DNA from 3 places in the Pseudomonas sp. AC193 genome. Region 2 is predicted to be linked to each of the others. Evidence: predicted binding sites of a transcription regulator. Region 2 holds the regulator's gene; each other region holds the start of a gene.
What was found. The regulator FliA, encoded in region 2, starts transcription of late flagellar genes. The targets are predictions, from matches to a motif close to CTAAAGTTTNNNNNNNNNNNGCCGNTAA.
Positions count from the first base shown of each region.

Region 1: the regulator FliA is predicted to act here: its motif matches at 1,450-1,477, upstream of flgM (flagellar biosynthesis anti-sigma factor FlgM).
Region 3: the regulator FliA is predicted to act here: its motif matches at 4,912-4,939, upstream of ACZZ0D_RS02610 (flagellar protein MotY).

Region 1 is NZ_OZ409832.1:826,252-834,213, reverse strand. It holds gene ACZZ0D_RS03960 (chemotaxis protein CheV) at 1-508, opposite strand, end outside; gene flgA (flagellar basal body P-ring formation chaperone FlgA) at 591-1,352, shown strand; gene flgM (flagellar biosynthesis anti-sigma factor FlgM) at 1,513-1,839, shown strand; gene ACZZ0D_RS03945 (flagella synthesis protein FlgN) at 1,888-2,355, shown strand; gene ACZZ0D_RS03940 (flagellar brake protein) at 2,444-3,190, shown strand; gene ACZZ0D_RS03935 (MFS transporter) at 3,716-5,104, opposite strand; gene ACZZ0D_RS03930 (glutamine synthetase family protein) at 5,172-6,413, opposite strand; gene ACZZ0D_RS03925 (sensor histidine kinase) at 6,738-7,430, opposite strand; gene ACZZ0D_RS03920 (tetratricopeptide repeat-containing response regulator) at 7,427-7,962, opposite strand, start outside.
Region 2 is NZ_OZ409832.1:3,610,536-3,618,497, forward strand. It holds gene ACZZ0D_RS16270 (chemotaxis protein CheA) at 1-1,833, opposite strand, end outside; gene ACZZ0D_RS16275 (protein phosphatase CheZ) at 1,870-2,658, opposite strand; gene ACZZ0D_RS16280 (chemotaxis response regulator CheY) at 2,677-3,048, opposite strand; gene fliA (RNA polymerase sigma factor FliA) at 3,215-3,955, opposite strand; partial or broken gene fleN (flagellar synthesis regulator FleN) at 3,952-4,781, opposite strand; gene flhF (flagellar biosynthesis protein FlhF) at 4,898-6,238, opposite strand; gene flhA (flagellar biosynthesis protein FlhA) at 6,250-7,962, opposite strand, start outside.
Region 3 is NZ_OZ409832.1:540,274-548,235, forward strand. It holds gene ACZZ0D_RS02575 (molybdopterin oxidoreductase family protein) at 1-520, shown strand, start outside; gene grxD (Grx4 family monothiol glutaredoxin) at 618-959, shown strand; gene bfr (bacterioferritin) at 1,241-1,714, opposite strand; gene ACZZ0D_RS02590 (bacterioferritin-associated ferredoxin) at 1,916-2,134, opposite strand; gene ACZZ0D_RS02595 (peroxiredoxin) at 2,449-3,051, shown strand; gene rnt (ribonuclease T) at 3,125-3,802, opposite strand; partial or broken gene pyrC (dihydroorotase) at 3,799-4,845, opposite strand; gene ACZZ0D_RS02610 (flagellar protein MotY) at 5,006-5,914, shown strand; partial or broken gene ACZZ0D_RS02615 (argininosuccinate synthase) at 6,044-7,263, shown strand; gene ACZZ0D_RS02620 (hypothetical protein) at 7,377-7,598, opposite strand; gene ACZZ0D_RS02625 (hypothetical protein) at 7,609-7,962, opposite strand, start outside.

The DNA.
Region 1 (7,962 bases), 2.8 Mb from region 2:
CATCGACCACGCCCACCGAAATCGCTTCCGGCGTCGGCGCAACTTCCGCCAGCACTTTCTCGACGTCGATGATTTCGACTAACTGATTGTCCACCCGAGTCACAGCGGTCAGGTAATGATCGCGACCCGTGCCCTTGGGCGGCGGATGAATCTCTTCCCAGTTCATGTTGACGATGCGCTCCACCGAGCGCACCAGGAAACCCTGGGTCTTGGTGTTGTACTCCGTGATAATCACGAACGGGTTGTTCTTGTCTTTCAACGCGCCGGAGCCGGTCGCCATCGCCAGATCAAGGATCGGAATGGTCGCCCCCCGGATATTTGCCACCCCGCACACGACAGGACTGGACTTGGGCATCAACGTCAGCGACGGGCATTGCAGCACTTCCCGCACCTTGAACACGTTGATTCCGTAGAGCTGCTGACCGTCGAGACGGAACAACAACAGCTCCAGGCGATTCTGCCCCACCAGTTGCGTGCGCTGGTTTACCGAATCCATTACACCAGCCATGCCCAGACTCCTACCTCAACGCCAAGTGTTGTTGCGACGCACATTCATTGCTAAACGGCACGGCGCTTGCTTTTTAACTCGTATGAACGCTCAAACGACATTTTTCCGACACCTGACCTCTCCCCTTCGCAAAGGGCTTTGCGCGGTGTCTGCCGCCTGCTGTTTGCTCGCTGGCAGCCCTGCCATTGCGGATTCGGTTACCTTGCCTGACATGCTTATCGGCGTCACTCAGGGCTTTCTTGAGTTCACCGTAGAAGACTATTTGGCAACCAGTCAAACCGAAGGCCGCTACGAGATCGAAGTCAAGCAGCTCGATCCGCGTATGCGCATGCCGATGTGCGACAAGGAATTGACAGCGTCGCTGGAGAATACCCCCCGTCCTTTGGGCCGGGTGACGGTCAAGGTTCGCTGTGAAGGCAGTTCGCCCTGGACGGTGTTCGTACCCGCTCAAGTCCGCCTGTTTCGCGAGATTGTCACCACCACCCGAGCACTCAGGCGCGCCGGGATTATCGAACCTCAGGACGTGACGTTGCGCGAGCGCGATGTCAGTCAGATCAATCAAGGTTTTCTGACCTCGGTAGACGAAGCGATCGGGCAAAAATTGACCCGACCAACGGTCGCCGATCAGGTGATTACCCAAGTCCACCTGGAACAGGCCGAAGTCGTGCGTAAAGGTGATCAAGTGGTCATCACCGCGCGCAGCGGCACACTCGCCGTGCGCATGCCCGGCGAAGCCCTGTCCAACGGTGGACTGAAAGAACAGATCCGAGTGAAAAACCTCAATTCGCAACGGGTGATCAAGGCGCAAATCATCGCGCCGGGACAGGTGGAAGTTTCCATGTAAACACCGAGGAGAAAACTGGCGCTGGCCATGGCTGTTCCCTAAACTGTGCCGCAGCAGGACGCGCGCGGGTGCATGCAGCTTTCATTGCTAAATGTGCCTAAAGTTTTCCAAGAGATGGCCGAAAACATGGCAAGCGTCCAAATTCCCAGAGGTTTTTATCATGGTCATCGATTTCAGCCGTTTGAACAGCTCCTCGTCACTGACAGGCAGTACACGTACCAGCGCGCCCAAGGAAACCGCCGAAAACGGCACTTCCGCGCCGCTGAATACCCAGGCCGAAACGGCCAGTACCGCTAAAAGCGGGGAATCGGTACACCTCAGCAATGAGGCTCAACAGTTGCAGAAGGTCACTGACAAGCTGCGCGATCAGCCTGCTGTCGACAAAGCCCGTGTGGCCGAGTTGAAAGCCGCGATTGCCGATGGCAGCTATAAAGTCGACAGCAACCGTGTAGCCAGCAAACTGCTCAACTTCGAAGCCCAGCGCTAGGCTTTTGCCGGCGCGAGGCTTTTGGACGCTTAAAACCCAAGGCCAGCCATGCACGACACTAATTTATTGCAACTGATCAACGACGACTTTGCTCCAGCTCAACAATTGCTGGAGTTATTGCAAACCGAGTCCCTCGCTTTGCACGGTCGCGACATGCCCCTGCTCGAAGAGATTCTGGCAACCAAACAGGCACTGATCATTCTGCTTGAACAGCATGGCCGCAAGCGCAGCGAAATCCTCGTCAGCCTCAACCTGACGCCAGACCGCCAAGGTCTCGAGCAACTGGCCGCGCAATCGAGCGTTGGCCAGCAGTTGCTGACCCAGGGCGACGCTCTGACTGATCTCATCGCCCAATGCCAGGCGGCCAACGTCAAAAACGGCCAGTCGATCCTCATGCAACAGGCCGCGACCAGCAATCAACTGAAGATCCTCACCGGGGGCGAAGCGCCAGCGTTGTATGACGCCAGCGGCACGTTTGCCAAACCCGCGATGCCGCGTCCGCTCAGCCAGGCATGAGTCGTTGATGCGCCAGCTCTATCAACTCGCGAAACATGCTGGCAAAATGCTGGCTAGTCGTCATATTTTGTCTGGAGATTGATAAACCGTGTCCAACGCCCTCAGCGCGGATGATGCTCCGCAGCCTCCAAAGGTGCTCACCACACCTCTGGAAATCTCCAGCAACCTGCGTCAGTTGCAAGACAGCCATGATCCGCTGATCATCACCTTTCACGAGCGCAGCCAGCGTTTCCAGAGCTACCTGATCAAGGTCGATCGCGATACCGCTTCGATTAACCTCGATGAAATGGTGCCACGTGACGGTGAACGCTTTCTGCTGGCGGGCGAGCCGTTCAAGGTTGAGGGTTTCCATGAAGGCGTGCGCATCGCCTGGGAATGCAATGGCACGCTGGACATCGTCGATGCCGACGGCGACCGCTTCTACACCGGCGAACTGCCGACCGAAGTGGTTTACCACCAGCGCCGCAACGCCTTCCGCGCCGCGCTGAAGCTGACCGATCTGGTCAACGTCGAACTCGGCGGCGAGAAACTCAAGGCGCCGATCAACGGCAAGCTGCTGGACATCTCCGCCACCGGTTGCAAGCTGCGCTTTGAAGGCGACATCACTGACCGCCTGCAACTGGGCCAGGTCTACGACCGCCTGATCGCCCCGCCGCTGTTCGGCAATCAGCCGACTTCGGTTGAACTGCGTTATCTGCATTTCGAAGAAAAACTCAACATCACCTTTGCGGGTCTGCGCTTCCACAACATCAGTGGCCAAGCGGCGCGTAACGTTGAGCGCTTTGTGTATCAACTGCAGCGTGAAGCACGGCGTTTCGATAAAGACGATATGTGATTCGTAGCGGCAAATAAAAAAAGGGCAGTCCTTGGCGGGACGGCCCTTTTTTGTGCCTGAGAGAATTCAATCAAGAATCTGTGGTGAGTGAGTTCTTGTGGTGAGGGGATTTATCCCCGCTGGGCTGCGAAGCAACCCCAAATCCTGACGGCACAATGTTCCTGTTGAACCGAGCTGGATGGTTTTACGACTGCTGCGCAGCCGAACGGGGATAAATCCCCTCGCCACAGGTTAAGTGTTTCGCTTTAGGGTCTTGCACCTATGTGAATTATTTGCATGAGAGAATTCAACCCAGAATCTGTGGTGTATGAATTACTTGTGGCGAGGGGATTTATCCCCGCTGGGCTGCGAAGCGGCCCCAAATCCTGGCTGCACATTTTTCCTGTTGAACCGAGCTGGATGGTTTTACGACTGCTGCGCAGCCGAACGGGGATAAATCCCCTCGCCACAAGTAATTCACTCACCACAGGGTTATCCATTCATCATTAAATCTGTGTTCACCACAGGTGAATATTGCAGTCAGATTCAGGGTCTGGCGCCACTGATGTCTGGCGTGGGTTTATCGCTGCCATCATCCGGCTCTGTTTCCACCACTGGCTCCGGCGGAGTCTCAGATTCAGGCTCCACTTCCGGCTCAGGCTCAGGCTCGGCCGGTGTCTGCATCTGATCCTGCACCACCTGCTCATCCACCCGTGGATCCAGCGCTGCCACCAGCGGTGAGCTCGACATGCTGTCCGGCATCGCCACGTGATGCAGCGGCGCGTCATCAACCTGGTGCAGATTGGTCACGGCTTTCGGACGGATTCGCCACACCAGCACCAACGCAAAGAAGCTGAAAAACGCATACAGACTCTGGCTGCCGAGAAACTTCATCAACACACCCGCCAGCAACGGCCCGATGCTCGCGCCGACGCCGTACGTCACCAGCAGCATCGCCGTCAGCGAAACCCGGCGATCGCCCTCAACGTGGTCATTGGAAAACGCCACTGCCAGCGGATACAGACAGAACTGCACCAGCGAGCAGAAGAAGCCGACCACAAACAGCACCTCCAGCGGCACCTCCGGCATAATCGCCAACGGCAGCGCCGCCACCGCGAGGAACCCGGCAAAGCAGCGAATCAGCAGCGCACGATCATAGCGGTCGGACAACCAGCCCAACGGCCACTGCACCAGCAGCCCGGCAAAAATGCAGCTACCCATGAACAGACCGACCTGCTCGGTCGAGAGCCCTTGCTGCGAGGCATACAACGGCGCCAGACCGTAAAACGCACCGATGATCAAACCGGCGCCGAGCACCGTACTCAGCGACTGCGGCACACGTTTAATGAAGAAGCGCGGCTCCATCGGCGCAGGATGCAGCGGCGCCGGGTGAATGCGGCGCGTCAGCGTCACCGGCACCAGGCACAGGGCGAAACACAGCGCGACCAACATCAACAGTTCCGGGCCCAACCCCGGGTGCATGACCAGAATCAACTGACCCAACACCAGCCCCAGATACGAAGCGATCATGTATCCGCTGAACACCAGCCCACGCTGATTGGCGTCGGCCTGCTCGTTGAGCCAGCTCTCGATCACCATGTATTGGCACATCATGCCCAGACCGACAATCGTCCGCAGCACCAGCCACGCCGGCAGCCAGTCCACCAGACCATGCCCGAGCACCGCCGCACCGACGATCCCGGCGCACGCCGAATACGCCCGGATATGCCCAACACGGGCGATCAAGCGGTGACCGATCTTGCCGCCCAGCACCAGACCAAAATAGTTGCAGGCCATCAGCGCACCGACCCAGAGCCCGTCGACATTGTCGGCGGCCAGGCGCAAAGCCAGATAAGTAGACAAAAGGCCCGAGCCGATCAACATCATCAGCGAGGCGAAATACAGCGCTCGAAAGGATTTCCAGATTTGGCGCATCGGCGTTCCGAGCGGCTCCTTGCAGTGAGTCCGGGCTATCAAACGATAGCCCGGTGGCGACAGTTCGTCAGGCCTGGGCTGCTAGAACACGTCGTTCCCAGGGGGTAATTTCATCAAAGAAACTCGTCAACTCCATGGTCTTCGAAGCGATGTAGCCTTCGATGAACTCCTTGCCGAACAGTTCCATGGCCAATTGGCTACGTTTCAGACGTTCGAGTGCGGCATGCAAGGTACACGGCAGCGACAGATTGTCCGGCACTTCGAATTCGCCCTGAATGGCCTCGGTCGGTTCCAGCTCATGCTCGATGCCATGCAAGCCCGCGGCCAGGCTGGCGGCGATTGCCAGATACGGGTTGGCGTCGGCGCCCGGCAAACGGTTTTCGACGCGACGGGCCACCGGCGAGCTGGCGGGAATCCGTAAGCCCGCGGCGCGATTGTCGTGTGACCAGCAGGCATTGTTCGGCGACGCGAATGGATGACACAGACGCTGATAGGAGTTCACGTTGGGCGCAAACAGCGCGGTGAATTCAGCCATGCCCGCCTGCTGTCCGCCGATGAAGTGGCGGAACATTGCGGTCGGCTGGCCCTTCTCGTCGCTGAACACATTCTTGCCGCTGCCGATCTCGACGATGCTTTGGTGAATGTGCATCGAACTGCCCGGCGTGTGCGCCAGCGGTTTGGCCATGCATACCACGGTCAGCCCGTGTTTGAGCGCGACTTCTTTGAGCAAGTGTTTGAACAGGAAAGTCTGGTCGGCCAGCAACAGCGGATCACCGTGCAGCAGGTTGATCTCGAACTGGCTGACGCCCATTTCATGCATAAAGGTGTCGCGCGGCAAACCGAGGGCCGCCATGCATTTATAGACTTCGTTGAAGAACGGCCGCAGACCGTTGTTGGAACTGACGCTGAACGCCGACTGCCCATCCTCGCGGCGACCGTCGAGACCAACGGGTGGGCGGAACGGTTGATTCGGATCGGTATTGGGTGCGAAGACAAAGAATTCCAGCTCGGTCGCCACCACCGGCGCCAGGCCCAACGCCGCATAACGGGCGATGACTTTCTTCAACTGGCCACGGGTCGACAGGTTGGAGCTTTCGCCGGTCAGCTCATCGGCATCGCAGATCGCCCATGCGCGCGGTTCGTCGCTCCATGGCAACGGATGGATCATGCTCGGTTCGGCCACCAGCGCCAGGTCACCGTCATCGCTGCCGTAAAACTTCGCCGCCGGGTAACCGCCCATGATGCATTGCAGCAGCACACCCCGCGCCATCTGCAAACGCCGCCCTTCGAGGAACCCCTCGGCGGTCATCACCTTGCCTCGCGGCACGCCGTTCAAATCCGGCGTGACACATTCAATCTCATCAATGCCCGTCAATCGCTGTGCGAGTGAGCGCTGGCCATCGGTTGTCATGACGCAATCCTTGTTGTTGTGCGAGCCGCGAACGGCGACCCGGACAAAATAGGCTGCGGCTGTTCGGAATATCAAGCAGCGTCAAATAAATATCCGATCTTCTGTAGGAGCTGCCGAAGGCTGCGATCTTTTGATGTTGCCGTTAGAAACAAGATCAAAAGATCGCAGCCTTCGGCAGCTCCTACACGGGGAGAACGTTGCCGTCACGATCAGTCGAACGTCTCAGGGGAGAAAGAGGCTGAAGAGGCCGCCACCGAGTGGGCCGCCGTTGCTGATTTCGGTGCGTCCTTCGACGCCGTTGCGCTGATGCAACGCCGCAATACGTTGGGCGAAATAGAGGCCAAGCCCCGTGCTGCCACTGCTGTGATTGATGCCCTGCACGTAATCGGCCTGACGCTCAAGCATCTCGGCCGGGTAACCGTCGCCATCATCATTGATGGTCAGCACCAACTGCCCCGCCTCGTCGCTGACGGTGATCAGCAACGACTCGCGGGCATAGCGGATCGCATTGTTGATGCAGTTGCCGAGCACCGAAGCAATCAGTTCACGGTCGAAGAAACCCAGCGGACACAGCGGATCAATTTCATAGGTGGCGATGATCCCGCGACTGGCGAACACTTCCTGATGTGCGGCCAGTTGCGCTTCGATGAAGTCGTCGAGCTCGTGATACGCCGGCTGCAACGGCATCTGATTAACACCGAGCTTATACAGCCCGAGCAACTGCACGAGCATGCCGTTGAGGTGAGCGAATTCGAAGTCGATCACGCCCTGCTCAGAACCCTCGCGCTGCGCTGGCGGCAACCGCGCCAGCCATTGGCTGTGGGCCTGCATGAGCATGGCCAGCGAGTTCTTCATGTCGTGAACGGTGGAGGCGATCACCGTGGAAAAATCCAGTGTTTGCTCGTCGTGGTTCATTCGCCAAACGCCTTGCTTTTCAGCTTCTGGTAACGCGCATGACGCGCGTCGGTGTCGGGCATCAGGCCGACCATTTTCAGGCAGGCCCGACATTCTTCCAGCTCCGCCGACGGCACCGACGTGTCGGTACCGTGCAGCAGCGACTGGGCCAAGTTCAGCGCAATACTGATGTTCTTCGGCTGCAACTTCAGCGCCTTGCGGAACACCTCGCGGGCCTCCACCAGATTGCCGGTCTTGTACACGCGCACGCCCTGACGGTTGAGGTCGGCAGCAGCGTTGCTCGAACTGAGGATAGTCGGGTCATCGGTGAGCTTGGCGATGTCTTTCATCACCGCCGGATCATCGCCGTAGATCTCCGCGCAACTCTTGAGCATCGAAGTGCCCGCCTCGGCCTGACCGAGCATTTGCAATTGCTTGGCCACCAGCAGCGCGGCTTCAGGACTCATGAATTGCTCCATGCCGTCGAGACGCAACATCGCTTGTTCGGTGAGTTTGTCAGCGGTTTCGGCATCGTTGAGCAACAGGCTGGTAG
Region 2 (7,962 bases):
CAACGTCGGCATGATCGCCAGCGTCAGCGGCACCTTGATGACAATCTTCGAGCCCTGGCCCTTGGTCGAGTAGATGTTGATCGAACCGTTGAGCTGGGAAATCTTGGTCTTCACCACGTCCATGCCGACACCGCGGCCGGAGACGTCGGAGATCTCGGTCTTGGTCGAGAAACCCGGAGCGAAGATCAGGTTGTAGCACTCGGTATCGCTGAGGCGATCGGCCGCGTCCTTGTCCATCACCCCGCGTTTTACCGCGATGGCGCGCAGCACGTTCGGATCCATGCCTTTGCCGTCATCGGAAATCGACAGCAGGATGTGATCGCCTTCTTGCTCGGCGGCCAGCACCACACGACCGCCACGGGCCTTGCCCGATGCTTCGCGTTCTTCCGGCGACTCGATGCCGTGGTCGACCGCGTTACGCACCAAGTGAGCCAGCGGATCGGCCAGGGCCTCGACGAGGTTTTTGTCGAGGTCGGTTTCTTCGCCGACCAGCTCCAAGTTGATCTCTTTTTTCAGCTGACGGGCCAGGTCACGAACCAGACGCGGGAAGCGCCCGAAGACTTTCTTGATCGGCTGCATCCGCGTTTTCATCACTGCGGTTTGCAGGTCAGCGGTGACCACATCGAGGTTCGACACAGCCTTTTGCATGGCTTCGTCGCCGCTGTTCAAGCCCAGGCGCACCAGACGGTTACGCACCAGTACCAGTTCGCCGACCATGTTCATGATTTCGTCGAGACGTGCGGTATCGACGCGCACGGTGGTCTCGGCTTCGCTCGCCGGTTTTTCCGGTGGCGGTGTTGCCGGTGCACGGGCCGGAGCCGGCGCAGCAGCTTTGGGGGCTTCGGCTTTTGGCTCAGGCTTGGCGACAGGTTTCGGCGCCGCAGCGGCTGGAGCCTTGGCGACTGGCGTGGCCACCGTCGAAGCGCTGCCCGCAGAGGCGGCGCCGACATCGGTGAATTTGCCTTTGCCGTGCAATTCGTCGAGCAGCGATTCGAATTCGTGATCGCTGATCAAGTCGCTGCCGGCAGCGGCGGCCGCTGGAGCAGCAGGCGCAGGTGCCGAGGCAATCGCCGACTCCAGCGCTTCGACGGCGAAGTTGCCTTTGCCGTGCAACTGATCGAGCAACGCTTCAAATTCGTCGTCGGTGATGTCCGAGCTGTCGCCCGCTGCCGGAGCAACCGGAGCCGCTGGCGTCGCCGCTACGGCGTCCGGCGCGAACTGGCCTTTGCCGTGCAGTTGATCCAGCAACGACTCGAATTCGGCGTCGGTGATTTCATCGCTGGCGGCGCTATCGGCCACCGGCGCTGGCGGGGCTTCGGCTTGTGCCTTGACGGCATTCAGCGAGTCCAGCAGTTGTTCAAATTCGTTGTCGGTGATGTCGCCCGAATCGCTTTCCGCGACCGGCGCTTCAACGACTTCTTCGACCGCGACGGCATCCGCCGATTGCGGCTCGGCCAGACGTGCCAGCGCTGCCAGCAGCTCAGGCGTTGCAGCGGTGATCGGTGCGCGTTCACGCACCTCAGTGAACATGCTGTTCACCGCGTCCAGTGCTTCCAGCACCACGTCCATCAGTTCTGCATCAACGCGACGCTCACCCTTGCGCAGGATGTCGAACACGTTTTCGGCGATGTGACAGCACTCCACCAGCTCATTGAGCTGAAGGAAGCCGGCGCCCCCTTTTACAGTGTGGAAACCGCGAAAAATTGCATTGAGCAGATCCGCGTCATCCGGTCGGCTTTCCAGCTCGACCAGTTGCTCGGACAGTTGCTCAAGAATCTCGCCGGCCTCAACCAGGAAATCCTGAAGGATCTCTTCATCGGCGCCGAAGCTCATTAATGGGGTGCTCCTAACAGGTCTAAAAACCTAAACTCAAAATCCAAGGCTGGATAACAAATCGTCCACATCGTCCTGACCGGACACAACGTCTTCTCGTTTATCGGCATGAATCTGCGGACCTTCACCCTGCGAGAGATGTTTTTGTGGATCTTTTTCTGCAAGCATCGCGGCGCGGTCATGTTCGATGCCCGCAAAGCGGTCCACCTGACTGGCCATGAGTACGAGTTTGAGCAAATTGCTTTCGACTTCGGTGACCAGTTGGGTCACGCGTTTGATCACCTGACCGGTGAGGTCCTGGTAATCCTGGGCCAGCAGAATGTCGTTGAGATTGCTCGACACCGCACGGTTGCCCGTGTGGCTGCGCGACAGAAAACCGTCGACCCGGCGCGCCAGTTCGCGGAACTCTTCAGCCCCGACTTCGCGGCGCATGAAACGGCCCCAATCCGTGCTCAGAGCCTGGGCTTCTTCAGCCAGACCATTGACCACCGGCGTGGCGCTTTCCACCAGATCCATGGTGCGGTTGGCCGCAGCTTCCGTCAGCTTGACCACATAGCCCAGACGTTCGGTAGCGTCGGTGATTTGCGACACTTCCTCGGCCTGCGGCATGTGCGGATCGATCTGGAAATTGACGATCGCACTGTGCAGTTCGCGTGTGAGCTTGCCCACTTCCTGATACAGGCCGCGGTCACGGGTCTGATTGAGCTCATGGATCAGTTGCACAGCGTCGCCGAACTTGCCTTTTTCAAGGCTCTCGACCAGTTCGACCGCGTGTTTTTTCAGGGTCGACTCGAAATCGCCCTGTGAAAATTCTTTATGCTCCATAGCTCCCCCGCGCGTTCATCAGCCGATGCGTTCGAAAATCTTCTCGATTTTGTCTTTCAGCGCCTGAGCCGTGAAAGGTTTGACGACGTAGCCGTTCACACCGGCCTGAGCGGCTTCGATGATCTGCTCGCGCTTGGCTTCAGCAGTCACCATCAATACCGGCAGGTGCTTGAGTTTTTCGTCGGCACGCACGTGACGCAGCAGGTCGATACCGGTCATGCCCGGCATGTTCCAGTCCGTTACCAGAAAGTCGATGCTTCCGCTGTTGAGCACTGGAATGGCAGTGGTGCCATCGTCAGCCTCGACGGTGTTGGTGAACCCAAGATCACGCAGCAGGTTCTTGATGATCCGCCGCATCGTTGAGAAGTCATCAACGATGAGGATTTTCATGTCTTTGTTCAATTCGACCTCCAAGCAGTCTTAAACGCGCCCAGCACCTGGACGCGCCACTTCAATCAATCGGCGCAGCACTCGAAGACTGTCTGGAGCACAACAGAGCAAGACCGGTGCCGTTCATCACCGCACCAGCCTCGTTCGCAGTGTCCCCACACTGCCTTCAGCGCGCTCGCCACTCCCCCAAACGCCCCCGCAAACGGGCCGCGCACTGGCTGTGTAACTGGCTGACCCGCGATTCACTGACGCCAAGGACTTCACCGATTTCCTTGAGGTTCAGCTCTTCGTCGTAGTACAGCGCCAACACCAGTCGCTCACGCTCCGGCAAATTGGCAATCGCGTCCGCCAGCGCCGCCTGGAAGCGTTCATCTTCCAGATCGCGTGACGGCTCAAGATGAGCACTCGCGCCATCCTCGTGCAGCCCTTCGTGTTCGCCGTCCTGCAACAGATCGTCGAAACTGAACAGGCGACTGCCCAAGGTGTCATTCAAAATCCCGTAGTAATCGTCGAGACTCAATTGGAGTTCGGCCGCAACTTCGTGATCTTTAGCATCACGGCCGGTTTTAGCTTCAATTGAGCGAATTGCGTCGCTGACCATCCGGGTATTGCGGTGAACCGAGCGTGGTGCCCAATCCCCTTTGCGCACTTCGTCGAGCATCGCGCCGCGGATTCGAATGCCCGCGTACGTTTCGAAACTGGCGCCTTTACTGGCGTCGTATTTGGTCGAGACTTCAAGCAGGCCGATCATCCCGGCCTGGATCAGGTCTTCAACCTGCACACTTGCCGGCAACCGCGCCAGCAAGTGATAGGCAATGCGTTTGACCAGCGGCGCGTAACGCTCGATCAGCTCGTACTGAGCGTCGCGTGCCGACTTCTTGTAGTAATTCATACCGCTAGCGGTCATAGCACGGGCCCTGCCGTTTGCTGCACGAGGCGCTCGACAAAAAACTCAAGGTGGCCGCGCGGGTTGGCGGGCAGCGGCCAGGTGTCGACCTTTTGCGCGATGGCCTTGAACGCCAGCGCGCACTTGGAACGCGGGAAGGCTTCATAGACAGCGCGCTGCTTCTGCACCGCTTTGCGCACGCTTTCGTCGTAAGGCACGGCGCCGACGTATTGTAAGGCGACGTCGAGGAAGCGATCCGTGACCTTGGTCAACTTGGCGAACAGGTTGCGACCTTCTTGCGGGCTCTGCGCCATGTTGGCGAGGACGCGGAAGCGGTTCATGCCGTAATCGCGGTTGAGCAGTTTGATCAGTGCGTAAGCGTCAGTGATCGAGGTCGGCTCATCGCAGACCACCAGCAACACTTCCTGCGCTGCGCGAACGAAACTGACTACCGAGTCACCAATACCTGCAGCGGTGTCGATCACCAGAACGTCGAGATTGTCGCCGATGTCACTGAAGGCCTGAATCAGGCCGGCGTGTTGCGCCGGGCTCAGATGAACCATGCTCTGCGTGCCGGACGCGGCCGGTACGATGCGGATCCCGCCGGGACCTGCAACAGTACGTCGCGCAGCTCACAGCGGCCTTCGATGACATCGGCCAGAGTGCGTTTGGGTGTCAGGCCCAGCAGAACGTCGACGTTCGCCAGTCCCAGATCGGCGTCCAGCAGCATGACCCGACGGCCAAGCTCTGCCAGCGCCAGAGACAAGTTCACTGACACGTTAGTTTTGCCGACGCCACCTTTGCCGCCGGTCACCGCGATCACCTGTACGGGATGCATGCTGCCCATGTTATTTCTTTACCTTGTCTTGCATAGACGGAGGCCACATTACTGGCTGCGCGTTCACAAACGGAACAATGCATGGCAGACCATCGATGTAGGTACAAAAACTGTTCATGAATACCTCAGCCTACCTGCTTGGTGGGGCTGTGGTAGATATCAGCGAACATGTCAGCCATGGCTTCTTCGCTGGGTTCTTCCTGCATTTGCACGCTGACGGCGCGGCTGACCAGTTGATGACGGCGCGGCAGATGCAAATCATCCGGAATCCGTGGGCCATCGGTCAGGTACGCGACCGGCAATTCATGACTGATCGCCAGGCTTAACACTTCGCCAAGGCTGGCCGTTTCATCCAGTTTAGTCAGGATGCACCCGGCGAGCCCGCAACGCTTGTAACTGTGATAAGCGGCGGTTAGAACCTGTTTCTGGCTGGTGGTTGCCAATACCAGATAATTTTTTGAACGGATGCCACGCCCGGCGAGGCTTTCGAGCTGCATGCGCAGGGCCGGATCGCTGGCTTGCAGGCCGGCGGTATCGATCAGCACCACGCGTTTGCGCAGCAATGGATCCAGCGCCTGCACCAGCGACTGGCCCGGATCAACGTGGGTCACCGGCACATTGAGAATGCGGCCCAGGGTCTTCAGTTGTTCCTGCGCGCCGATGCGGAAGCTGTCCATGCTCACCAGCGCGACATTCTGCGCGCCGTATTTCAGCACATAACGTGCGGCCAGTTTCGCCAGCGTGGTGGTCTTGCCCATGCCGGCAGGGCCGACCATGGCGATCACACCACCCTCTTCCAGCGGCTCGACTTCCGGCACGGCAATCATTCGCGCCAGATGCGCGAGCAGCATGCGCCAGGCCTGACGCGGCTCTTCGATGTCGCTGATCATCGACAGCAGATCACGCGACAGCGGGCCAGACAGACCGATGCGTTGCAGACGGCGATACAGATTGGCTTGCGCCGGACGGCTGCCCTGCAGTTGATTCCAGGCCAGTGTGCCGAGCTGCACTTCCATCAGCTCGCGCAGGCTGTTCAATTCAAAACGCATCGAATCCAGTGCGCGTGGATCGACGCCGCCGGAGGACTGCGCCGGTGCCGGGGCTGGACGCGCTGGCGCGGCGTAGGTCGGCTCCGTCAGCGGTTCAGCGGCGGTCAACGGCAGGCCAGCGGTGAGTGGCAGGCCGGCAAAGATCTGGCGATTGCTATTGCCATCGGCTTCGCCACGCAGGCTCAGCTCGGCCTGGGCGGTGACGATGCGCGACTGGGTCTTGCGCAGCTCGTCTTCGAGTTCCATGTTCGGAACCCGTGGCGCCAGCGCCGACAATTTGTAATCGAGCGCAGCCGTCAGCTCGACACCGCCGGCAATGCGGCGGTTGCCAATGATGGCGGCATCAGCGCCCAGCTCATCACGAACCAGCTTCATGGCCTGACGCATATCGGCGGCGAAAAAACGCTTAACTTGCATGAACCACTACCTCAGCCGTTGGGCCCTACTGTCGCAACAATTGTCACTTGCTTGTTGTCCGGTATTTCCTGGTAGGCCAGCACGTGCAATCCAGGGACTGCGAGGCGGCCAAAGCGCGAGAGCATCGCGCGCACCGGGCCTGCTACCAACAGGATCACCGGCTGACCTTGCATCTCCTGACGCTGCGCCGCTTCGATGAGCGAACGTTGCAGCTTCTCGGCCATGCTTGGCTCCAGCAGAACGCCCTCTTCCGAGCCTTGTCCTGCCTTCTGCAGACTATTGAGCAATATCTGTTCCAACCTTGGTTCCAGGGTGATCACAGGCAGCTCGGACTCAGTGCCTACAATGCTTTGGACGATGGCGCGCGATACGCCAACCCGCACCGCAGCCACCAGCGCGGCGGTATCTTGACTCTTGGCGGCGTTGTTGGCGATGGCTTCGGCGATGCTGCGGATGTCACGCACCGGCACGTGTTCGGCCAACAGCGCTTGCAATACTTTAAGCAGTTGCGACAACGAGACCACGCCCGGCACCAGCTCTTCAGCCAGTTTCGGCGAGCTTTTGGCCAGCAATTGCATGAGTTGCTGCACTTCCTCGTGGCCGATCAGCTCACTGGAGTGTTTGTACAGAATCTGGTTCAAGTGCGTCGCGACCACGGTGCTGGCGTCGACCACGGTGTATCCGAGGGACTGTGCCTGCGCGCGCTGGCTGATTTCGATCCACACCGCTTCCAGCCCGAAAGCCGGATCTTTGGCGTTTATGCCGTTAAGCGTGCCGTATACCTGCCCCGGGTTGATCGCCAGTTCGCGATCCGGGTAGATCTCGGCTTCGGCGAGGATCACGCCCATCAGGGTCAAACGGTAGGCGCTTGGCGCCAGATCGAGGTTGTCGCGGATATGCACGGTCGGCATCAGGAAGCCCAGATCCTGCGAGAGCTTCTTGCGCACGCCCTTGATCCGCGCCAGCAATTGCCCGCCCTGATTGCGATCCACCAACGGGATCAAGCGGTAGCCGACTTCCAGACCAATCATGTCGATTGGCGTCACGTCATCCCAGCCCAGCTCCTTGGTTTCCATGGCGCGGGCCGGCGACGGCAGCAGCTCCTGCTGGCGTTTGACCTCTTGCAGCGCTTCAACCTTGGCGACGTTCTGCTTCTTCCAGAACAGGTACGCGCCGCCAGCAGCCAGTGCCGCCATGCTGAGGAACGAGAAGTGCGGCATGCCCGGCACCAGGCCCATCACCGCCATCAAACCGGCCGCCACCGCCAGCGCTTTTGGCGAGGCGAACATCTGGCGATTGATCTGTTTGCCCATGTCTTCCGAACCGGAAGCACGGGTCACCATGATCGCCGCAGCTGTAGATAACAACAGTGATGGCAATTGCGCCACTAAACCGTCACCGATGGTCAGCAAGGCGTAAACCCGGCCGGCATCGCCGAAGCTCATGTTGTGCTGGAAGATACCCACGGCCATGCCGCCGATGAGGTTGATGAACAGAATCAGCAGGCCGGCGATGGCGTCACCGCGCACGAACTTGCTGGCACCGTCCATCGAACCGTAGAACTCAGCCTCTTGGGCGACTTCCTGACGGCGCATCTTCGCCTGGTTCTGATCGATCAAACCGGCGTTGAGGTCGGCGTCGATCGCCATTTGTTTGCCGGGCATCGCGTCGAGGGTGAAGCGTGCGCTCACCTCGGAGATCCGCCCGGCACCCTTGGTCACCAC
Region 3 (7,962 bases), 3.1 Mb from region 2:
CATTGATCTGGGCGCGTTGAAAGCCAATCTGGCGCCGCGCCTGAAAACGCCGAACCAGCACGTGCAGGCCGCGCCGCCAGAGATCCTCGCTGACCTCGCACGGTTTGCCGCGCTGCAAGCTCCGGCCGCCGACGAGTTGTTGATGATTGGCCGCCGACATGTGCGCAGCAACAATTCGTGGATGCACAACTATCACCGGCTGGTGAAAGGCAAGCCGCGCCATCAGTTGCTGATGCATCCGGACGATCTCGCCAGTCGTGGGCTCAACGATGGTCAGTGGGTGCGCGTCAGTTCGCGGGTCGGGCAGATTGAAGTGGAAGTGCTCGGCAGTCTCGACATGATGAAAGGCGTGGTGAGCCTGCCGCACGGTTGGGGCCATACGCGACCGGGTGTGCAGATGGCGATTGCCAGTGGCCAGCCAGGTTCGAGCGCCAATGATCTGACCGATGAGTGTCAGCTCGACGAATTGTCCGGGAATGCCGCGTTGAACGGCGTGCCGGTCACCGTGGCGGCGGCTTGAACGTGACCGTCGGGGAGACCGAGCATGGCGCTCGGGATTCCGTTACAATGCGTCACCGTGCCGACCCGTGAGTCGGAAAGTTCAGCCGAGGTGCTCCATGGATATCATCGAAACGATTAAAGAGCAGATTGCCAACAACACCATTCTGCTTTACATGAAAGGCTCGCCGAATGCCCCACAGTGTGGCTTCTCCGCGAAAGCTGCGCAGGCTGTCATGGCGTGTGGCGAAAAGTTTGCGTACGTGGACATCCTGCAGAACCCGGAAATCCGCGCTAACCTGCCTAAGTACGCCAACTGGCCGACTTTCCCACAACTGTGGGTTGGCGGTGAGCTGGTCGGCGGTAGCGACATCATGACCGAGATGGCTGCAGACGGTTCGCTGCAAACCACCATCAAGTCGGCTGTTGAAGCGGCAGCGGCGAACAAGTCCGAAGCCTGATAAGGCTTTTGTGGGAGCGGGCTTGCTCGCGAAAGCAGTCTTTCAGCTAGCTGTGATGTCGACTGACACGACGTCTTCGCGAGCAAGCCCGCTCCCGCATTCGTTTCATGCGACTTCTGCTGCTTGTGTAGGAGCTGTCGAGTGAAACGAGGCTGCGATCTTTTGATCTGCAGCCAATAAAAAGCCCCGCACCTCGAAAGAGGGCGGGGCTTTTTAGTGCGTCCGAAAAGTTACTGCGAGTTGCCGGTGCAATCTAAAAAGATCGCAGCCTGCGGCAGCTTCTACTCTTCGCCCATCTGCGATTGCAGGTAGTTCTCAAGACCGACTTTGCCGATAAGGCCCAGTTGAGTTTCCAGCCAGTCGATGTGTTCTTCTTCGGATTCGAGAATGTCTTCCAGCAGTTCACGGCTGCCGAAGTCACCGACGGTTTCGCAATGTGCGATCGCAGCTTTCAGATCAGCGTGGCCGGTCTTCTCGATGCGCAGGTCGCACTCCAGCATTTCCTGGGTGTGCTCGCCAATGTGCAGTTTGCCCAAGTCCTGCACGTTCGGCAGGCCTTCGAGGAACAGGATGCGCTTGATCAGCTTGTCTGCGTGTTTCATCTCGTCGATGGATTCTTTGTATTCGTGCTTGCCGAGCTTGTTCAGACCCCAATCTTCGTACATGCGCGCATGCAGGAAGTACTGATTGATCGCGACCAGCTCATTGGCAAGGATCTTGTTGAGATGCTGGATGACTGTAATGTCGCCTTTCATGATCGGAGTCCTGCCCTGTATTCGCTGTATATACGGCAGAGTTTGAGCTTCGTATTTATAAGTGTCAAACCTAAGTTATTGAATAATATATGAAAATTAATCGGAATAAGAATGTTTGTGTTCCGCGTCTGGAGCCTAAGCAATTGATTTACAGGCATAAAAAAACCGGACCTAAGTCCGGTTCTTTGAAATGGGGTGTTATTACGCGGCAGTAAATTCCACCGGATAGGGGATCGCAGCCTGAGCGGTTTGCAGCTTGGTCAGGGTTTCGCGAACGACTTCCTTGGCAAGGCAGGCACATTTGCCGCATTGGCTGGCGACGCCGGTGGCCTGACGAACTTCTTTATAGCTGCAGCAACCTTCATAGATCGCTTCGCGGATCTGTCCGTCGGTGACGCCAGTGCAGAGACAAACATACATAAGTGAGAACCGTCGCTGGTTGTGACTCAATTGCGATGGATCTTAATGTTAACGAGAATGATTGTCAAAGTGCTTTCCGACCGCTTCAGCGGATTAACAGCTACGACTGACGAACGGTATTTGCTGGCTATTTGCCTGGCCCTGCAAATGCAGCACGGTTCTGCGCCTGCTTTAAAAAACCGTTAAGGACAGGCCAAATTCGCAGTGTATGATGGTCGGCCCTTGCGAAGGGGGTTCGTGTCACAGGGCTGTCGTCTGAGGATGGCAGGCTGGCGCAAACCCTGAACTTCAAGTTTCTACACCAGGAGATATCAATGAGCGTACTCGTAGGCAAACAAGCCCCTGACTTCACCGTCCCGGCCGTACTCGGCAATGGCGAGATCGTTGACAGCTTCACTCTGTCCTCGGCCATCAAAGGCAAATACGGCCTGGTGTTCTTCTACCCACTGGACTTCACCTTCGTCTGCCCGTCCGAGCTGATCGCTCTGGACAACCGCATGGCTGACTTCAAGGCCCGCAACGTTGAAGTGATCGCTGTGTCGATCGACTCGCACTTCACTCACAACGCATGGCGCAACACTCCAGTGAACAATGGCGGCATCGGCCAGGTGAAATACACCATGGCTGCCGACATGAAGCACGACATCGCTAAAGCCTACGACGTTGAATCCGAAGGCGGCGTAGCGTTCCGTGGCGCGTTCCTGATCGACGACAAAGGCGTTGTCCGCTCGCAGATCATCAACGACCTGCCGCTGGGCCGTAACATGGAAGAGCTGATCCGTCTGGTCGACGCTCTGCAATTCCACGAAGAGCACGGCGAAGTTTGCCCTGCCAACTGGAAAAAAGGCGACAAAGGCATGAACGCTTCGCCAGAAGGCGTTGCGGCATACCTGACCGAGAACGCTGCTGCCCTGTAAGGCGCAACGTCGAGGTACAAAAAACCGGCCCAAGTGGCCGGTTTTTTTATGCGCGGGATTTACTCAACGACGATCAGTCGTCGAAATCTTCCCAGCCGCCCATCTGTTTCCAGCGGTTGACGATGCCGCAGAACAGCTCTGCGGTTTTCTCGGTGTCGTAACGCGCGGAGTGCGCTTCACGGCCGTCGAAGTCGATGTCGGCTGCCTGACAGGCTTTCGCCAGTACGGTTTGACCGTAGGCCAGACCGGCCAGCGTCGCGGTGTCGAAACTGGAGAACGGGTGGAATGGGTTGCGCTTCATGTCCAGACGCGCGACCGCAGCGTTGAGGAAGCCGAGGTCGAAGCTGCTGTTGTGGCCGACCAGAATCGCGCGCTTGCAGCCGTTGGCCTTAAGCGCTTTGCGAATGCCACGGAAGATGTCGGTCAGCGCGGTTTCTTCGCTGACGGCCATGCGCAGTGGGTGATCGAGCTTGATCCCGGTGAACTCCAGCGCTGCTGCTTCAATGTTGGCGCCTTCGAACGGCTCAACGCGGAAGAAGTAGGTGTGGTCGGGGTATACGAAACCCTTTTCATCCATGGCGATGGTGGTCGCAGCAATCTCCAGCAACGCGTCGGTGGCCGAGTTGAAGCCACCGGTTTCTACGTCGACGACAACCGGCAGGTAGCCGCGAAAGCGTGCTGCCATCGGGTGACGGGAACCGCCGCCGCCACTTTGACCGTCCAGTTCGTCGTCGAAATGGTCTTCACTCACGCGTGTTCCTCCAGCAGGCGCCAGCGCAGTTTTTCACCGGCGCGCAGCGGGATAACGGTCAGCTCGCCGAATGGCAGGCTGGTCGGGGCGGTTCATTCTTCACGAACCAGGGTGATGCGATCGGTGTTTGCCGGCAGGCCGTAGAAACGCGGGCCGTTGAGGCTGGCGAAGGCTTCGAGTTTGTCCAGCGCATTACGCTGTTCGAAGGCTTCGGCGTACATCTCGATGGCAGCGTACGCGGTGTAGCAGCCAGCGCAGCCGCAAGCGGCTTCTTTGGCGTGCTGGGCGTGCGGTGCCGAATCGGTGCCGAGGAAGAACTTCGCGCTGCCGCTGGTGGCGGCGTCGAGCAGGGCTTCCTGGTGTGTGTTGCGCTTGAGGATCGGCAGGCAATAGAAGTGCGGCCGAATCCCGCCCACCAGCATGTGGTTGCGGTTGTAGAGCAGGTGGTGCGCGGTGATGGTCGCGCCAACGTTGGCCGAAGCCTCGTTGACGAACTGCACGGCGTCGGCGGTGGTGATGTGTTCAAACACCACTTTCAGTGTCGGGAAACGCTCAACCACGCGGCGCATGTGCTCATCGATGAAGATCTTTTCGCGATCGAACACATCGACGTCGCCACGGGTGACTTCACCGTGGATCAGCAGCGGCATACCGACTTCGGCCATGGCTTCGATCGCCGGCAGAATCTTGTCGATGCTGGTCACGCCGGAGTCGGAGTTGGTGGTCGCGCCGGCCGGGTACAGCTTGGCGGCGTAGACAAAACCACTGGCCTTGGCTTCACGAATTTCTTCGGGCTGGGTGCGGTCGGTGAGGTACAGCACCATCAGCGGCTCAAAGCGACTGCCGGCCGGGCGGGCAGCGAGAATCCGCTGGCGATAGCCGTCGGCTTCAGCGGCGTTGCGCACCGGAGGTACCAGGTTGGGCATGATGATCGCGCGGCCAAAAGTGCGCGCAACATCGGCAACGGTATTGGTCAACACGGCACCATCGCGAAGATGAATGTGCCAGTCGTCGGGACGCAGCAGGGTCAGGCGGTCGGACATGAGGGGATTCCAGGCGGGTCAAACTGAGGCGAATGCTACCGGAAAAGACTCTTGCAGGCACTCGCTATCAAGTTTTGCGGGAACCTTCCGATATCCCGTAGGTATGCCGTAAACATCGTGTGAATCGGTCTTTGTGTTTCAGAAGCCAATGGAGCCTCCCGTGCGCCAGCGTTATTTAGCCTTGCTCAGTGTGTTTGCCAGCCTCCCCGCGATGGCGCTCACGTACCAGACACGTCTGGAGAACATTGAGTGGACGGTCGCCGGCGACAAGTTCGAATGCCGCCTGACACAGCCGATTACAGATTTCGGCTCGGGTGAGTTCGTGCGCAAGGCCGGCGAGCAGGCGATATTCCGTCTGAACGCCTACAACGCCATGCTGGGCGGCGGTTCGGCGACGTTGCTCGCAGCGGCGGCGCCATGGCAGCCGGGACGCGCTGACATTAATCTGGGCAGCGTCAGAATCGGCAGCGGCAATGTCTTGTTCAACAGTTCGCAGTCTCAGGCTGGCGGTTTGATCAGCGGTTTGCTGGACGGTCGCAGTCCGGTCGTGCGCCGCGCGTCGGGTGATGGTCGGGTCTCGGAAGTGCGCCTGTTGCCAGTCAAATTCAGCAAAGCGTTTAACGACTATCAATCCTGCGTGGCGAAATTGTTGCCGCAGAATTTCGATCAGGTTAAACAGTCGCAAATCGGTTTTCCCGGCGAAGGCACCGATCTCGACGCCGCCGCCAAAGCCAAACTCGCGGTCATGCTGGAGTACATGAAGGCAGATCCGACGGTTAATCACATCGAGCTCGACGGCCACTCGGACAACAGCGGCAACCGTCTGACCAACCGTGAACTGTCGCGCCGCCGGGCGCTGGCGGTGGTCGACTACTTCAAGGCCAATGGCATTCAGGAATCGCAGATCACCGTGCGTTTCCACGGTGAGCAGTATCCGGTCGTACCCAACACCAATGCGGCGAATCGGGCGAAGAATCGTCGGGTCAATGTGCACCTTGCGCGGGTTACGCCAGTCGCGGCTCCGGCGCCGCAAGCGAGTACACCCGCGAGCACTGCAGCAACTTCCTGACCCGCCGGTCATCGTCGCGCTCTCGACAGATTCTGTCGCTTTGTCGTCTTAAGCTGTCGCGCCTCTGTAAATTATCGCGTTTGGGCGGTAGACTCCTCGGCTTTCCGTAGAACCCCGTGGAGTGATGGCATGGCGGACGTAAACAAGGTCGTTCTGGCGTATTCCGGCGGCCTGGACACTTCGGTGATCCTCAAGTGGCTGCAGGATACTTATAACTGTGAAGTGGTGACTTTCACCGCTGATCTCGGTCAAGGCGAAGAGGTCGAGCCGGCCCGCGCCAAGGCTCAGGCCATGGGCGTCAAAGAAATCTACATCGACGATCTGCGCGAAGAATTCGTGCGTGATTTCGTGTTCCCGATGTTCCGCGCCAACACCGTTTACGAAGGTGAGTACCTGCTGGGTACCTCCATCGCACGTCCGCTGATCGCCAAACGTCTGATCGAAATTGCCAACGAAACCGGCGCTGACGCCATTTCCCATGGCGCCACCGGCAAGGGCAACGACCAGGTGCGTTTCGAACTGGGTGCCTACGCACTCAAGCCGGGCGTAAAAGTGATTGCCCCTTGGCGTGAGTGGGATCTGCTGTCCCGCGAGAAGCTGATGGACTATGCCGAGAAGCACGCGATCCCGATCGAGCGTCACGGCAAGAAGAAATCCCCGTACTCGATGGACGCCAACCTGCTGCACATCTCCTATGAAGGCGGCGTGCTGGAAGACACCTGAGCCGAGCACGAAGAAGACATGTGGAAATCTGACTCGTCTCCCCGGAGAACGCTCCTGATAAACCGCAGTACCTGGAACTGACTTACCGTAACGGCGACATCGTTGCGCTGGACGGCGTCGAAATGACCCCGGCCACTGTTCTGGCAACGCTGAACAAGATCGGCGGCGAGCACGGCATCGGTCGTCTCGACATCGTTGAAAACCGTTACGTCGGCATGAAGTCCCGTGGCTGCTACGAAACCCCGGGCGGCACCATCATGCTGCGCGCTCACCGCGCCATCGAATCGATCACCCTGGATCGCGAAGTCGCTCACCTCAAAGACGAGTTGATGCCGAAGTACGCCAGCCTGATCTACACCGGTTACTGGTGGAGCCCTGAGCGTCTGATGCTGCAACAGATGATCGACGCGTCGCAGGTCAACGTGAATGGTGTTGTGCGTCTGAAGTTGTACAAAGGCAACGTGATCGTCACTGGCCGCAAGTCCGACGATTCGCTGTTCGATGCCAACATCGCAACCTTCGAAGAAGACGGCGGTGCTTACAACCAGGCCGACGCGGCGGGCTTCATCAAGCTCAACGCGCTGCGCATGCGTATTGCTGCCAACAAGGGCCGCAAACTTTTCTAAGCCCCTCGGGCCTGGAATGAAAGGGCAGCCTTGTCATCGCGACAAGGCTGCCACTGTTCAACTCCTTCCTGCTTTTTGCGTTATCTGTGTTCTTCACGATATTCGCCCGCCTTTTAATGTCCTCTCAAAATTGTCGTGATCTGCTGGCTGACGTTGTAGGCGATGTAGAGCGTGCTCGCTGTGCCTTTTTTTGTCTGTTTGCCGGGGCTGAGCCTTATTTGCTTGAGTAATGCGTCTGACACCGGATCAGTCAGAAACACCATGAACCTTACCGATGGCCTACTGGTGACTGTCAGACTGGCCTGCAACTGATCGAATTGCGCCTTGCTGTTCATCCGTCGTACATCAATAACCCGCAGCGCGTTCATGGGTTTGGGCAACTGCACGTGATGTTCGATCCACGGGGGGCGCCCAATCGCTGGGAGTGGGTGGATCGGGTACGTTACCCGTACGCTCGGACGTTTTCGAAAGAGGATCGTGTTGATGGTCGCCGGATCTAAGGTCTTCAAACGCTTTCAGAAAGTTATCATCCTTGTCGAAGTCAGACGGCGCATAAAGCGATCGGTAGTTGAAGTTCAAGGTGATAAAAAACAAAAACAACAAATAAAACGGAAAGCTGATTAAAAACCATATGTAAATTTCACGTTCGTCGTTATCCAGAAAGGGTAGTGATACCGCTGCGGAAGTTTCCGAAATAAA